Regions from separate parts of the Pollutimonas rozaliensis genome, predicted to be linked through region 1. Evidence: predicted binding sites of a transcription regulator. Region 1 holds the regulator's gene; the other holds the start of a gene.
The links. Region 1 encodes LexA, which represses DNA repair genes until DNA is damaged. Its sites were predicted from a motif close to ACTGTATNNNNATACAGT; they were not measured.
Positions count from the first base shown of each region.

Region 1 (3,112 bases):
GATGAAGCCGGGTGCGGGAGCGTTCATACTGGACACTTTCAGGGTAAACCCCTTATTATCACATTAATGTTTCGAGTTTCCCTTCCCACCTTTACTCCCTCAAAATGAAATCTCTCTTCGAATCCGTCGAACTCGCTCCGCGCGACCCCATCCTTGGCCTGAACGAACAATATAACGCTGATACCCGAACCGGCAAGGTCAATCTTGGCGTTGGCGTGTACTACGACGACGAAGGGCATATTCCCCTGCTGGATGCGGTCAGCAAGGCCGAAACGGCGCGCATCGAAGCGCACGCGGCGCGCGGCTATCTTCCCATCGAAGGCATACCCGGCTACAACAAGGGCGCGCAAACCCTGTTGCTGGGCGAAGGCTCGCCCCTTATCGCCGCGGGCCGCGTGCTGACCGCCCAGGCACTGGGCGGCACCGGCGCCCTGAAAATCGGCGCCGATTTCCTGAAGCAGCTTTTGCCCGGCTCCAAGGTCGTCATCAGCAATCCCAGTTGGGAAAACCACCGCGCCCTGTTCGAGCGGGCCGGTTTCGTGGTGGAAACCTATCCTTATTACGACCCCGCCGCCACCCACGGCCTGGATTTCCCCGGCATGCTGGCCTCGCTGCAGGCATTGCCCGAGCAGACCATCGTCGTCCTGCATGCCTGCTGCCACAATCCCACAGGCGTGGACCCCAGCTTCGAGCAATGGCAGCAGATCGTCGAGGTCGTCAAGGCACGCAATCTGGTGCCCTTCCTGGACATCGCTTACCAGGGATTCGGCGACGGCCTGGAAGAGGACGCATCGGTCGTCCGCCTGTTTGCACAGCATGACCTGACCATGTTCATCAGCTCGTCCTTCTCCAAGTCGTTCTCGCTGTACGGCGAACGCGTGGGTGCGCTGACGCTGATTTCGTCCAGCAAGGAAGAAAGCGGCCGCGTGCTCAGCCAGCTCAAACGGGTTATCCGCACCAACTATTCCAACCCGCCCACGCACGGCGGCACCGTCGTCGCCACGGTGCTGAACACGCCAGAACTCTACACATTGTGGACCACCGAGCTGGCAGCCATGCGCGAGCGCATCCGCACCATGCGCGTGCAGCTGGTTGAAAAGCTCAAATCCCACGGGGTTACCCAGAATTTCGATTTCGTGCTGGCTCAGCGCGGCATGTTCTCGTATTCGGGCCTGACCGCCCAGCAAGTGGACCGCCTGCGCGACGAGCATGGCGTGTATGCCGTCAGCAGCGGCCGCATTTGCGTAGCCGCCCTGAATAGCCGCAATATCGACTACGTTGCCGCTTCGATCGCCAAAGTCCTTTCTTAAGACTTGATCTTTCACATAAAGTGTTGCAAAATCCAGACTGTATAAAAACACAGTCTGGATTGCCATGGCCGTCAAGCTTACCGAGCGTCAGCAGCAAATACTCGAACTCATACGCAGCGAAATCACCCGCACAGGCTTTCCGCCCACGCGGGCCGAAATTGCGCGCGCTTTGGGTTTCAAATCGGCCAACGCCGCCGAAGACCATCTGAAGGCTCTGGCCAAGAAAGGCGCCATCGAACTCACAGCGGGCGCCTCGCGCGGAATACGGCTGGTCGATGCCGATCCATCCCCCGGCGCGGCCGCCGGCCTTTTGGAACACGCATCCGCCGCCCTGTCGCAATTGCTGGTGCCCCTGGTGGGCCGGGTAGCCGCAGGCAGCCCCATTCTTGCCGCCGAACACGTCGAACGCGAAATCGGCATCGAACCGGCCCTGTTCAGCCAGACGCCCGACTATCTGCTGCGCGTGCGCGGCCTCAGCATGCGCGACGCCGGCATCCTGGACGGCGACCTGCTGGCCGTCAAGAAGTCGCCCGACGCCCGCAACGGCCAAATCGTCGTGGCCCGCCTGGGCGACGAAGTCACTGTCAAGCGCTTTTCGCGCAGCGGCCGCAATATCCAACTCCTGCCCGAAAACCCCGACTTCCAGCCCATTGTTGTGTCGGCCGAAGACGAATTCTCGCTGGAAGGCATTGCCGTGGGCTTGATACGGAATACGCCGCTGCAATAACACACTGCCGGTGCGTTAGCTGGATAGCGGTGGTTCACATGAGAAACGGCGCCTGCGGGCATGGCCGGCCCGGCTAGACGCGCCGCGGTCCTGGCAAGCCAGGACTACCCGCGCAAGCCATCTGCTTTGGAGCGACCGCGAAACTCGCAACGTTGGCAGCCCCCTGGGCTGCCAACACCCTTGTTGCTCAAACAATCGCGGTCTTGCCTCTCCAAAACAGACGGCCCGCGCGGCGCACGCGTAAACCGCCGGGCCAACCATGCCCACAGGCGCCTTCCGATCGCTACATGACTCAAGCGCAGGTGGGTGGGGGAGCGACGGGCGGTTTTCGCTTACGCCGTGCGGGCGGCTCGAACCGGGGGCCTTGGAGGGCGCGCATGTTTGAGCAAAAATCAGTCCGGGGGACTGATTTTTGTGAGTTCGCGCCCGTCCCCCGATTCGAGCCGCTTGCACGGGAAGTCACGGCGAAGCCGGGACCGTGAGCGTCCAGCCCGGCGCACCCCCACCCACCTGCGCTGGCGCAAGCAAGCAAGCAAGCAAGCAAGCAAGCAGACAGACAGACAGACAGACAGACAACAAGCAAGCAATTAAACAAAGCGACGCAGCCACAAGCAAAAGAAAAGGACTGAGCCCCGTGCAATACAGAACTCAGCCCTAGGCTACAGCCTTCAGCGTCAGCGACCCAGGCGGCCGCTTAAAAAGGCGCCCCCTGGCCCCGCCGGCATCAATGCTTCATGACACCGCCCGACGATTCCCCGACCGGCTTCGCGTTGGCCACCGCCTCCGCCGCCAGGCGAGCGACTTCCTCGTCCGACAAAGGCGTAGGCATACTCTGCAAAGCCACCTCGAGCACCCGGTCTATCCAGCGCACCGGAATGATCTCAAGGTGATTCTTCACATTGTCGGGAATATCGGCCAAGTCCTTCACGTTTTCTTCCGGAATCATCACCACCTTGATGCCGCCGCGATGGGCAGCCAGCAGTTTTTCCTTCAGGCCGCCGATACCCAGAACCTCGCCGCGCAGCGTGATTTCACCCGTCATGGCCACATCGGCGCGCACCGGTATGCCCGTCAG
Region 1 covers NZ_JAZHOB010000003.1:142,413-145,524, reverse strand. Annotated here, with positions in the region: gene uvrB (excinuclease ABC subunit UvrB) at 1-27, opposite strand, end outside; gene V0R37_RS06675 (amino acid aminotransferase) at 105-1,310, shown strand; gene lexA (transcriptional repressor LexA) at 1,375-2,037, shown strand; gene lon (endopeptidase La) at 2,762-3,112, opposite strand, start outside.

Region 2 (3,112 bases), on a different contig from region 1:
CTTTGACGGCCATCTCCGTAGGCATCGTCCAGTTCCTGTAAAAGCAGGGGGCTGCTGCGCTGCTGGAGCCCCTTGCGGGGCAATGAACGCAATTGCGCAAGGCTGTGGCACGCTATGCCGTCCAGCCAGTCGTCGAAGGGACGGGCGGCGGGCAGGCTGTGCGTGGGCAAGGGGTCGAGCCGGCGCCGCAGCGCCTGATGGCTTATCACACGGCGGGCCCCAGGCTGGCTGCGGCAAGCAAGCATCCAGGCGCCCAAGGCGGTGGGCGCCATGCCGATACGAGCCCGCACGCCCATGTTGTCCAGGCTGGCCCGGATGCGTGCATGCAGGCGGCGCACTCCGTGGAATAGGCTCAGGCTTGCCCCGACCTCCAGAACCAATGCATGCTCGTCGAAAAAGGCTACATGAGGTGTGTATTGCAATAGGCACAGGGCGATTTCCCGCAAATGGTCATGCCGCGCCTGCGCCTGATCGGCGGCCAGCAAAATGCCGGGGGCCAGTCCCAGCGCGGTGCTGGATCGCATGCCCGGCCTGATGCCTTTGGCCTGCGCCGCCGGAGTGCAGGCGCAGACCCGGTCCTTGAGCAAGACGGCGGCCAGCAGTGTTTTAGCCGACCAGTGCGGGAAGTGGACGTCCAGACTGTGCGTGGGCAGATGCAGGCTGAACCAGAGAGGCGTGCTGTTCATGGCATTCAAGGCACCCGGCTGTGTTGCGCGCGGGTTGAAAAACAAGGGATACCGGCTGGTTGCAGGAAGGGCCGCGCCGCTTCAGGATGAAGGCTCCGATGCCCTGGGAGAAAGGCGTCAGGCGCAGGCGCAAAGGCGCGGCGCTGGCATGCATGGCCGCGGTTTGCGGACGCAGAAGCACGAAGAGCGTGTCGCTTTGCTGTGCGACAAGATGCAGGCGGCGCACGCCGTCCGGCTGCGGGGTGGCGGCCCAGCAAAGCAGGGCGGCGCAGGCATTGTGTTTCAGGATTTGCTCGGCGGCCCACAAGGCGTCGCCCTGGGTTTTCGGATTGACCCATAACAGGCGCCGGCTTTGAAGCCGCCAATCGACCCAGCAGTGGAAGTACGGTTCGCAAGGGGGATGAACCAGGATGACGCTGCGCTCGGAAGAAAGATTGGCCAGGGCGGGCCGCAGCAAATGTATTTCGCCTATTCCCGGCTGGCTGGGCAGGAACTCGATGAGCGAACCCAAAGGCCAGCCTTGCCCGGGAAGCTCGCGGTCCAGGGCGGCGAAGCCGGTGGAAACGACGGGGCGGCGCGCATGGGCAAGCTGGGTCCCCCGCCAGAGGGCCGGGTGGATGTGTTCGGGGTGTTGCAGGGAAAAAGCGCGCATTGCCGGGGCCGGATTCTTGATACTGTATAAATATACAGTAAAAATCATGGCGTTCCTAATCAAACGGCTTTCCTATCTGGCGTACAATTTTCGAAGTTTCAAGCAAGGCCAGGCTTTGAGGAGATCACGATATGGCGATGAAGCCGGACTTTCCGGATCCTTTTATTTTCATACCCAAGACGGAAAAGCCCGAACTGCTTTTTGTACTGCTGCATGGCGAGTCGGCGGACCCCCGGCAGATGTTTCCTTTGGCCGAAGCCATCAAGCGCGCTTTTCCGCGAGCGATGGTGGTGCTTCCTTATGCTTTTGAAAACATCCCGGCCGGCAATCCGGCATCCGTTGCCGATCGGGAAGGCATAGCGGGCTATCACTGGATCGATCCGGTTGGCCTGCGCGAAAGCAATTATGCCGAACGTGTCGCGCAGGCTCTGCCGGAACTCATTGCACAGATTCGCCAAATACAATCCAGCTACGGCTTGTCGGGGCAGCAAACGGCGCTGGCGGGATTTTCCCAAGGAGCCTCGATGGCGCTGGAAGCCAGCCATGCCCAGCCTAATCTGGCCGGCCGCGTCCTGGCCTTTTCGGGCTTGTATGCGGCCTTGCCCAGCACGGTGCCGCCCACCACCATGCTGCATTTTTTTCATGGCGCCAACGATCAGCAGGTCTCGGTCGAAGACGTTGAATCCACGCTGGTCCGCCTGAGCGAACTGCAAGGCGATGCGACGCTGGATGTGGCTTCCCGGATAGGGCACGAATTGCACGATGCCCTGATCAAGCAGGCCGTCGTGCGCCTGCAGACCTGTGTCCCCTTGCGCAATTGGGAAGATGCCCTGGGGTCGCTGCAAGAAGGGCAGGCGTCCGACGAGGTCCCGCCTTCCGGTAGAACCTTGCACTAGAACCTGTTCAATCGGGACCCGAGGCCGGCCTGTTCCAGGTAAACGTCACACGAGTCGTTCCTGCCGGAGCGATGGTGATTTCCTTCGATTGCGTCTGGCCGTCGTAGGTGGCGAAAACCCGATACGAGCCCGGGTCCAGGCGGGCCAGAAAATACGGCCCGTCGGATGCGACATTCAAAACCGTTGCATCGCTTGCGTTGCGGATCACCACCTGCACTTCGCCGGCATAGGCGGCCTTGCCGTCCACCTGGCTGGCAAAGGTCAGGGCCAGAGGCCACTGATCCATGGCCTGCTTCAAGGCCGTGGATTCATCCTGGCCGAAGCCTCCGCTGATGTATTCCGTACTGCCCTGTATCTGTGTCGCGGGCAGCTCCGCGCGGGACTGGATATACAGGCCGCTGGCCAGCAATATGCCCGTCGCCAGGGCTATGTTCAATACCGCTTTCGATGGCCGGGTGCCAAAGATGGAAGCATTCATGGCGCACTCCTTGGAACAAGGGAAAAAGGCCAGTCGTGCCGTTGGGTGGACCGGCCGGATTCATCGTAGCTCACTTCGCTGAAGAACACGCGGCCGCTGGCGTGTGCGGCAATGACCGTGGAACAGCGGGTGCCGTAGTCGGGGCTGACGATGAAAGGGCTGCTAAGCAGCCGCTCGCGCTCCAGCGTCAGGCCGGTGCTGGGCAAGGCGTGATCCTGGGCGGGCGTGTTGTCTTTCAGTATCTCGAAGATGGGCGTCAGTGATTGCTCCAGCCCATCCAGCGAAAAGGAATCAAGCGCGGTCCTTAGGCGCTCCGCCTTGGGCCAGGGCGTATCCAGCAAATGGTTGGACACAATGTAGCGGCCCGGCTGCAAGGCCTGGGGCGCGGCTTGTCCGGCCT
Region 2 covers NZ_JAZHOB010000007.1:134,664-137,775, reverse strand. Annotated here, with positions in the region: gene V0R37_RS14255 (Y-family DNA polymerase) at 1-686, opposite strand, end outside; gene imuA (translesion DNA synthesis-associated protein ImuA) at 607-1,323, opposite strand; gene ypfH (esterase) at 1,476-2,234, shown strand; gene V0R37_RS14240 (carboxypeptidase-like regulatory domain-containing protein) at 2,242-2,712, opposite strand; gene V0R37_RS14235 (NRDE family protein) at 2,709-3,112, opposite strand, start outside.
Region 2: imuA (translesion DNA synthesis-associated protein ImuA) is a predicted target of LexA. The motif match lies at 1,360-1,377, and genes of this name have one in related genera.